3 regions of the Fictibacillus arsenicus genome follow, and region 2 is predicted to be linked to each of the others. Evidence: riboswitches for the same ligand, from Rfam matches in the RefSeq annotation. Region 2 holds a riboswitch; each other region holds the start of a gene.
The links. Region 2 has a riboswitch for S-adenosylmethionine ahead of ABE41_RS11400 (YezD family protein). Riboswitches for the same ligand answer to the same signal wherever they lie in the genome.
Positions count from the first base shown of each region.

Region 1: it holds a riboswitch for S-adenosylmethionine, as region 2 does, so the genes downstream of both, ABE41_RS08290 (2,3-diketo-5-methylthiopentyl-1-phosphate enolase) here and ABE41_RS11400 (YezD family protein) in region 2, are expected to answer to the same signal.
Region 3: it holds a riboswitch for S-adenosylmethionine, as region 2 does, so the genes downstream of both, sfnG (dimethylsulfone monooxygenase SfnG) here and ABE41_RS11400 (YezD family protein) in region 2, are expected to answer to the same signal.

Region 1 covers NZ_CP016761.1:1,575,821-1,579,098, reverse strand. Annotated here, with positions in the region: gene ABE41_RS08295 (2-hydroxy-3-keto-5-methylthiopentenyl-1-phosphate phosphatase) at 1-99, opposite strand, end outside; gene ABE41_RS08290 (2,3-diketo-5-methylthiopentyl-1-phosphate enolase) at 96-1,337, opposite strand; SAM riboswitch class I at 1,415-1,528, opposite strand; gene ABE41_RS08285 (pyridoxal phosphate-dependent aminotransferase) at 1,596-2,762, opposite strand; gene ABE41_RS08280 (carbon-nitrogen family hydrolase) at 2,882-3,278, shown strand, end outside.
Region 2 covers NZ_CP016761.1:2,213,901-2,217,178, reverse strand. Annotated here, with positions in the region: gene ABE41_RS11405 (sulfite exporter TauE/SafE family protein) at 14-925, opposite strand; SAM riboswitch class I at 1,141-1,246, shown strand; gene ABE41_RS11400 (YezD family protein) at 1,332-1,475, shown strand; gene ABE41_RS11395 (phosphoadenylyl-sulfate reductase) at 1,582-2,286, shown strand; gene sat (sulfate adenylyltransferase) at 2,311-3,278, shown strand, end outside.
Region 3 covers NZ_CP016761.1:888,160-891,437, forward strand. Annotated here, with positions in the region: gene ABE41_RS04730 (GNAT family N-acetyltransferase) at 1-360, shown strand, start outside; gene ABE41_RS04735 (DUF421 domain-containing protein) at 368-1,069, opposite strand; SAM riboswitch class I at 1,213-1,323, shown strand; gene sfnG (dimethylsulfone monooxygenase SfnG) at 1,555-2,643, shown strand; gene ABE41_RS04745 (aspartate aminotransferase family protein) at 2,973-3,278, shown strand, end outside.

The DNA of each region.
Region 1 (3,278 bases), 640 kb from region 2:
CTGCCATCCATCTGGAGCGAACTCTTCCATTATGGCTACGATGTTGTCTTTCTCGGTAACAGTTCCGTCAAAATCGCAGAAGATTAGTTTGCGCGTCATGTTACAGGTACTCCTCCCCATAACTCCAAAGCTTTTTGAAGTTCCGGGTGTTTCTCGGCATAATTTTCAAGGTCTTCGCCTATAACTGCTGCATCTACAGCTTGACGAAATGCACGTGCCCCGCCTGCAGCTCCGTCAGGATGACCGTGAATTCCTCCGCCAGCATTAATAACACTGTCTAAGCCAAAATCATTGAACAATACAGGAGTTAATCCAGGATGTATCCCAGCTGATGGTACCGGGAATGATTTTTTCAGCGCAATATTTTCTGTCGTTAAAGCTTCTGCAATATTTAGTGTTTCATCTCTATCAAGTGCCACACTTCCATATGGAGACGGGAACAGTACAAGATCTGCTCCTGCATATCGCAAAAGTTTTCCGAGCAATACTGAGTAACCTATTCCATAGAGAGAAGATGAACCGATTGCACCTGACAACGCAGGATGTGCCATTATCGGAAGAGGTATTTCTTTATCTTCTGCCAGCTCCTGAAGCACATCTGGACCATAAGATAGCACATTAAACAGCAATGCATTTGCACCTAGATCTGCAGCGCGCCTTGCTTTATCACGCAGATCACTTGTTCTTCCGGTTAAGTTCACAGCGTAAAGCGTTTTTTCCCCAGTTCGGTCTTCCGCTTGCTGCAATACTTCTTTTGCCGCCTTAATGCGGTCCTCAAACGGTGTCAGCGGATTATCAAAAAGAATTTCATCATCCTTCACAAGGTCGACGCCGCCAAGTGACTGTTCATATAGCTGCTGTTTAAAGAATGAAAGATCTTTACCCAGCACTCCTTTAAAAATACTCATAACTAGGGGACGGTTATGGACACCTAAAATCTCACGTATTCCAGATATACCGTACTTCGGTCCTGGGAAACTCGATTCCAGCTGTTTATCAAACTCCAAATCTATGAGTTTTATTTCTCCATCAAGTGACAGTTTGCCAAAGACAGTTGTTAAGATCGCTGGAATATCGTTAGAAAAATTTGCTGATGGATAAGAGATCTTCAGCAATCCCCTCGTACGCTGGTTTCCTAAAAACCGATCAGCTTCATCGTCACGCTCCAGTTCAACAACGCTCTCTACAACACCTTTATGTTTTCGAAGCTGTTCCTGCTCAAGCAGCGGCAGATCCGTCCAAGATCCTACTGTCAATCCCAGTGCAATGCCTTCCGCTTTTTTATCTAAATTTCCTTTTTTGTCATGAACCAAATAGGTCGCAGTTACTTTTCCCATATCGTTAAAACTCCTTTCAAACACAATAAAAAGCCCCATCCAAAAGGAAGGGGCACTAAATATCGCAGGTCCGCTTCCTCTCATCTCTCAGTCTATTTGACTGCAAGAATTAGCACCGTTTTCAGCTGAAAATAAGCTGAATGGTTGCCGGGTTTCATCGGGCTAGTCCCTCCACCTGCTCTTAATAAGAGTGCAAATTGTTCGAATATAATATTAATTGTGATTATGACAGGCCATGAAGATCCTGTCAACAATTTTTTAAATGACTTTTGCGATTCTGTCGGCTGCTTCTATTAGCCTATCTTCTGAAGTAAGCAAACCTGCCCTCACATATTTGTCTCCTTCTTTTCCAAATCCGATCCCTGGAGCAACGACAACATGCGCTTTTTCTAGTAAATGATCCGCAAACGTTTCTGACGTGTATCCTTCAGGAACTGGCAGCCAGCAGAAGAACGAACCCTTTGGAGCTTCGACGTTCCAGCCGTTTTCTCTTAACCTGCCGATAAAAGCATTGCGCCTCTTTTCATATGTTGCTACCAGCTCATCCACGCATTCCTGGGATTCATTGAGTGCTGCGGCCGCTGCATGCTGCACGGCTCCAAATAGACTGACATAAAAATGGTCTTGAAGAAGGTTGATAGATTCAATGACTTGCTCATTTCCGACTGCGAAACCGACACGCCAGCCAGCCATGTTGTAAGTTTTGGACAATGTATAGATTTCTATTCCAACTTCTTTCGCTCCATCAGCCTCTAAAAAGCTGACAGGCTTTTTACCTTCAAATCCAATCGCACCATACGCAAAATCATGGCACACTAAAATATCATGCTTTTTTGCCAGTTCAACGGTATCTTCAAAAAAGTCTTTTGTTGCGACACCAGCCGTCGGATTGTTCGGATAGTTTAAGAACATAAGTTTAGCTTCTTGCAGCACATTTTCTTCTAAACGATCATAATCAGGCAAAAAAGCATTCTCTGCTAAGAGAGGCATCGTCTCCATCTTCGCCCCAGCCATTGCAATTCCTGACCAGTAATCAGGATATCCTGGATCTGGAACAAGAGCAATATCTCCAGAATTTAAATAGCATTGAGATAACTCTACTAAACCCGTTTTACCTCCGAACAATACTGCTACTTCTTTTTCCGGATCCAGCGTAACTCCGTATTCTCTTTTATAAAAATCGGCTGCAGCCTGCTTTAAAAAAGAATGTCCGCGAAACGGCGAGTATTTGTGATATGCAGGATTGTCTGCCCCTTCTTTTAACGCTTCTACAATATGATTTGGCGTGGGCTGGTCCGGGTTCCCTTGTCCAAGATTAATAACATCATAGCCTTGCTCCACATAATGTGATACTTTTTTTACAAGTTTAGCGAAAAATTGCTCTGGCAGTTTAGCCATGACCTCTGCCTGTTCAAAACGTTTCAAACGATCACTTCCAGTCTAATTTGAATGTTCTTGAAATTCTAATCAGTTATGTTATACGCTTAAGGAAATTCTGTAAAGACTTTTTTTGGTATTTCTATGCCAGATAGGAGTGTTTTTTTATGAAAATAGTATGTATACAAGTGGATGTCCAATTTGGAAATCCTGAAAAAAATATGGAGCATATCGAGAAAAAAATCCGTGAGGCAGTTCGGCTTTATAAGCCTGACTCCATAGTACTTCCTGAACTTTGGGATACAGGGTATGATCTGACGCGCCTAGACGAGATCAGTGATGAAAATGGTGAAAAAGCAAAAAAATGGCTCAGTTCCCTTGCAAAAGAGTTTGGAATTAACCTCATTGGCGGATCTGTTGCATTCCGTAAAGGTAATGACGTTTATAATACGATGCTGAGCTTTGACAGAAATGGTTCGCATATCGGAACGTATTCCAAGGCACACCTTATTACGCTTATGGAAGAAGAAAAATATATCGCTCCTGGCAAAGAAAGCGGTATTT
Region 2 (3,278 bases):
ACATAGCTAATAATCAATAGTCAACTGAATTTTTCAAAAATTTCGGATTTTTATTTTCGTCATTACTTTTTTTCGGAAAGCTTTTTACTGTATAGATGATACCTACAGCCCAAAATGCCGCAAGAACAAAATAAATGGCAAACATAACATGAGATGACAAACCAATGGTCAAAAACAGAGTCCTAACATTAGTTACGATAATCAGCCCACCAACTAAGACCCCTAAAATGTGTGAGGGAATTATTCGGACGAGCCATGCAGCAATCGGAGCTGCAACGATACCGCCTGCCATGAGGGCACCAACCCAGAGCCATTCAACTTGCTCCCATCCAAGAGCAATAAAGAATCCAGCAGAAGCTGAAACGGCTACAGCAAATTCACTCGTATCAACGGAACCTATAACTTTTCTAGTTTTCATATCTTTTGCCATAAGGACAGGAGTTGTTACAGGACCCCATCCACCACCACCTGTCGCATCTAGAAATCCAGCAAGTAAGCCAAGGGGCATTAGCTGTTTTTTTGAAAAAGAGTTTTCAGAGGGTGCCGTCTTTCTTTCTCCAAGTTTATAGAGAAAACGAAACAAAATATAGATTCCAAGAATAATAAGAAATAGAGAAACATATGGTTTCACAATATCTCCTGGAAGGCTGCTTAAAAAACAAGCGCCTAAAAATGCACCGATCGAACCCGGCAGAATTAAGCGGAGAACCACCTGCTTATCAACGTTTCCAAACTTAATATGGGAAACTCCGGATGCTGCTGTTGTCACAACTTCAGCAAGGTGGACAGAGGCAGATGCTGCTGCGGGCGCAATCCCCGCTACCAAGAGCAGGGAAGTCGAAGTAACCCCATATGCCATTCCGAGTGAGCCGTCGATCAGCTGTGCCATAAGTCCAATAAGCGCTAGAACTATTAACTTTTTCATCAAATTCCTCCTCAAAATAAAAAGGCCCTTAACAAGTCATGTTAAGAGCCTTCGGTTTTTCCGATCAGCAAATTCGGATGAAATTTTAGTTATTACTATATGTTCCAGGAAGACAAATTGTCAACTGCAGGTTTAATTTTTTCAGAAAAAACAAGAAATAAAAAAATTAGGGCTTGATATCCGTTTCAGATGTGATATGATTTTTAAAAATTAAACTCTTATCCAGAGTGGTGAAGGGAACTGGCCCGATGAAACCCGGCAACCTGCGATTCGTAAGGTGCTAACTCCAGCAGAATGTTTTTACATTTTGGAAGATAAGGTAATACGTTTACCTCCACTATCTTTCCGAAATGGGAAGGTTTTTTGTTTTATTAGAGATATTTTGTAAAAAAGGGAGGCCAGTGGAGTGGCGAACGAAAAGAGTGAAAACGATTTTCTTCCTCAGCTTCAGAAAATGCTGAGCAACATCAAATTTGGATCCGTAACTTTAATCGTGCAAGATGGAAAAGTGATTCAACTCGAAAAAAACGAGAAGGTACGAATTAAATAGCGCTGACTAGAAAACTAGAGGCGGTTTTAACGTAAAGGGCATGTCCCTTAAAACGTTAAAGCCGCTTTTTGTTGGTCTATTTGTTTTTCATGAAGGAGGTAAAAAATTGCTCACCTATGAAACATGGGATAACAACATTCAAGAGTTTAATAGTGACAACCTTGAGAAAGGTGCATTAGATGTCCTGAAATGGGCGTATGAAATGTATGACGACGATCTCGTATATGCGTGCAGCTTTGGAATCGAAGGAAGTGTTTTAGTGGATCTTGTTTCTCAAGTCAAACCAGATGCTCAAGTAGTTTTTTTAGATACACAGCTGCATTTTCAGGAAACATATGAGGTGATTAATGCTGCAAAGAAAAGGTATCCGTGGCTGAGAATTAAGCTTAAAAAACCAGCTGTAACACTTGAGGAACAAGCAATTAAACATGGTAAAGAGCTTTGGAAGGTAAATTCAAATCAGTGCTGCAGCATTAGAAAAATAATTCCTTTAGAAGAAGAGCTCAACGGTGTAAAAGCCTGGCTTTCAGGATTGCGCCGTGAACAGTCACCTACGAGGAAAAAAACGCAGTTTATTAACAAAGATGAGCGTTTCCGCAGTATTAAGATTTGTCCGCTCATTCACTGGACGTTGATAGACATATGGCGATACGTCCATAAACATAATCTGCCTTATAACACACTTCACGATAATGGGTATCCAAGTATCGGCTGTAAACCTTGCACTAAAGCCGCTATTGACCCAGAGGATCTCCGTTCCGGCCGTTGGTCAGGAACTGGGAAATTAGAATGTGGTCTTCATGAAGGCTAAGAAAAATAGGAGGAGAGAAACAATATGGCAACTTTACATGCACACGGAGGAACATTAATTAATCGTTTTAGACCGGATACACCGTATAAGCACATACAAAAAGAAATTGAGCTTGATGCAACAGCACTTAGTGACCTTGAATTAATAGCCATCGGAGCATACAGCCCATTAACCGGGTTTTTAAATCAAGCAGACTATCAATCTGTCGTAGATCGTATCAGGCTGAGTGATGGAACTGTTTGGAGTCTCCCGATTACATTGCCAGTGACTCATGAAACCGCACAATCTCTTAGTACAGGAGAAGATGTTCGGCTCGTGTGTGATGGCGAGACATACGGGATCTTGCAGGTTGGTGATATCTATTTCCCAGATAAGCATATTGAAGCAGAGAAAGTCTATAAAACTTCTGACATAGAACATCCAGGCGTAAATAAGCTGCTTGAGCGGCCGACAGTTTATGTGGGCGGGGACATCACGCTCGTTAAACGGCCTGAAAAAAAATCTTTTAAGAACTACCACCTAGATCCAAATGAAACTAGAAAAAAGTTTAGCAGTTTAGGGTGGAAAACAGTAGTTGGTTTTCAAACGAGAAATCCAGTGCACCGTGCGCACGAATATATTCAAAAAACAGCGCTCGAGACGGTTGATGGGCTCTTTCTAAACCCGCTAGTCGGCGAAACGAAGTCTGATGATATACCTGCAGATGTACGTATGGAAAGCTATCACGTACTTCTTAAAAACTATTATCCGAGTGACCGTGTATTCCTTGCTGTATTTCCTGCAGCGATGCGCTATGCCGGACCGCGCGAAGCCATTTTTCACGCACTTGTGAGAAAGAACTATGGCTGCACACATTTTATTGTTGGCCGTGATCATGCTGGTGTAGGCAGTTATTACGGGACGTATGAAGCTCAGGAGATCTTTTCACAGTTTACCGCCGATGAGATCGGTATCACCACACTCTTCTTTGAACACAGCTTCTATTGCACAAA
Region 3 (3,278 bases), 1.3 Mb from region 2:
GACGGACCTGATGTTGAGTATCTGCCCTTTGCCATCTATGCTGAAGATAAAATGGTTGGTTTTATTATGCATGCATATGAAAAAGAAACATCAGATATGTACTGGATTAACGGGTTTATCATTGATAAAAAATATCAAGGAATCGGCTATGGAAGGGCAGCTATTATTGAAATGATCGCTTGGATCAGAAAGTCATTTAATCAGTGCTGCGAGATCCGGATAACCGTATATCAGGATAATCATCATGCAAAAAAGCTATATGAGAGTTTAGGATTCATTAAGACCACTCTAATGTCTGGAGAGGAAGAAGTGTGGCGTTTGCCTTTGGAAAAAGCTATGCGTAAAAAGAGTACAAAATAACATGTAATTACTTGTAATACATCACGTGAAGGTGTTCATGATGATCGAGTGTTGCGAGCAGAATATCAGGCAGTATAGTATTCTGTTTTTGAATTTGATCTAACAGCCAAGCCTCATTTTTTCCTGTTTCCAAAAGTTCTTGTTGATTGATTTTTCCTTCTTTAATGACAACCTGAGGATAATCGAATGGCTTTGGCGGCAAGTTTATATCTTTTTGAATAACGGTTTGGTATTGCGGCTGTAAAAATGAAGTAATGGTGCCATTGGATTCAAACAAAGCGAGTGCGACTTCTTGAATATCTATTACCCTATGTTTTCGCAGTTCAGAAAATAAAACATCCATTGAAATTCGGGCTTTTTTTAAGTTCTTATATAAAATTTGTCCATTCTTTACTAACGGAATAGGTGCCGGATCTATTAATTTTCTTAGCGGGTGCCAATGAAGGCCAGTCATGGTTGTAGTCACATAAAGAATAACAAGAACGGACATTGTGATAAGAGAACCTTTAAGCCCAAGATGCTGGTCAGAAAGCGGATGGGCAATGATGTTTCCAAAGATGAGAGCCATAATGAAATCTAATAAACGAAGCTGTGAAAAAGATCGTTGTCCCATCAATTTTACAGCAAACAGCATAAAGAAAAAGGCAACGATTGCCCTTAGAATCCATTCGATCGCCAATAAATTCTCTTGAGCTTGATAAAAATCCAGCATACTAGCACCTCGTAAATTCTTGATGCATATAGTATGGTCGTAAAAAATGACTTTTTAACCAGAAATAAATTATAAAAATAGTTTGACTATTCGTGCAGGTATGCTACAATCAATTTTAAATTAAAACTTAATCGAATTTCTTCTTATCCAGAGAGGTGGAGGGACTGACCCTGTGAAGCCTCGGCAACCAGCACATTTGTGCACGGTGCCAATTTCAGGGAAGCTTAGGGAATAAGCTCCGAAGATGAGAAGCAAGTGGGTACTTTTTTCGATATTCGAACCCCTTCGCTCTTTTCTTGGAGTGAGGGGTTTTTATTATTTTAAGGAGGTGGACGGCATTAAAAAAGGAGTGAAAGTATGGCAGTACTTTCACCCCGGCTGCGATTATCATCCTTGAGGAGGACACAGTATCGCTTAAATATTTTATCATTTTAAGTGAAATGGCGTCCAATTCAGGGAAAAATCCTTGAGGAGGAAAATAAATGAGTGAGTTGAAATTTGCGTATTGGGTACCGAATGTAAGCGGAGGTTTGGTCGTATCTAAGCTGCCGCAGGAAACAGACTGGACATTTGAAGCGAATAAACGTTATGCACAAATCGCGGAGGAATCAGGATTTGACTTTGCACTTCTTCAGACGCGATTCTTTGCCAGCTATGGTGCAGAATATCAGCTGGAGGCGGCTACACTTGCAGCAGCACTGGCAAGTGTAACGAAAAAGATTAATCTTATTTCAGCCGTTCATCCTGGTCTATGGCATCCTGGTGTTTATGCGAAAATGATGGCTACACTGGATAATATCTCTGGTGGCCGTGCTGCGATTAACGTAGTAAGCGGCTGGTTTAAAGGCGAGTTTACAGGCTACGGGGAACCGTGGCTGGAGCATGACGAACGATATCGCCGTTCTGAAGAATTTATTAGAGTTATAAGAAGTCTTTGGACAGAAGAAGAGACAACTTTTAAAGGTGATTTTTACAGAATAAATGGCGCTCCTTTGAAGCCGAAACCTGTTCAAAAGCCAACCCCTCCAATCTTTCAAGGAGGAAACTCAAAAGCTGCTAAAGAAATGGCAGCGAGAGTTTCAGATTGGTATTTTATGAACGGCAACACGACTGAGGGTTTTAAGAATCAGATCGAAGAAGTAAAAGCATTAGCTAAGAAAGAAGGTCGTACTTTGAAGTATGCGGCCAATGGATTTGTCATTGTACGAGATACAGAAGAAGAGGCTGTTCAAGTACTGCGTGATATTGTATCGAACGCTGATGTTGAAGCCGTTGAAGGATTTGGAGAGGCTGTAAAAGAAGCGGGGCAATCTTCTAAGGAAAAAGAAGGTATGTGGGCAAATTCAACATTCGAAGATCTCGTCCAATACAATGATGGATTTAAGACAGGATTGATCGGGACGCCTGAACAAGTAGCTGACCGCATTATTGAGCTGAAACAACTTGGAGTGGACCTTGTTTTGACAGCCTTTTTACATTATGAAAAAGATTTGAAGGACTTTGGGGAGAAAGTGATACCGCTGGTGAAAGAAAAAGAAACCAGATTGAAGGAAGAAGGAGTGCTTGTTTAGATTTGATACGAATATTGAGAAAAAGTCGCCATTGGCGGCTTTTTTGTTTTGTATTGTATAGAATTTACGAGCGATTCTGGAATTTTACGAGTGATTCTAAAATTTTTACAAGCAATTCTCAGTTCACGGGTTAAAATCGTAGTTCTTCTTCAGTTTGTAAGACTTAAGACCCAGGCGCCACTACCAGCCTTAAAAATTTATGGAAAGAACTTAGGGAAAATTCATCATTGACGATGATAATCATTATCATTTAAGGTTATACATGTAATTAATAATGAGAATCATTTTCAGTAATCTAAATTCAATCAAAATCTCAAGGAGGAGCAAACATGAGCACCTTACAAATGGAAATGAACGAACTTTATCTGAAGCAGCAGGAAAAACGGGAATCAAACGCGAGATCCTACCCTAGACGCATACCGATTGCTATAGAAGAAGCTGAAGGAATCTATGTAAAAGATGCAGATGGAAGAAAATTCATAGATTGTCTGGCCGGGGCAGGGACGCTGGCACTTGGGCATAATCATCCGGTTGTGATCGATGCGATTGAAAAAGTGCTACATGACAAGCGTCCATTACATACACTGGATTTAACGACGCCAGTAAAAGAAGAATTCGTAAGTGAAGTGTTTGAT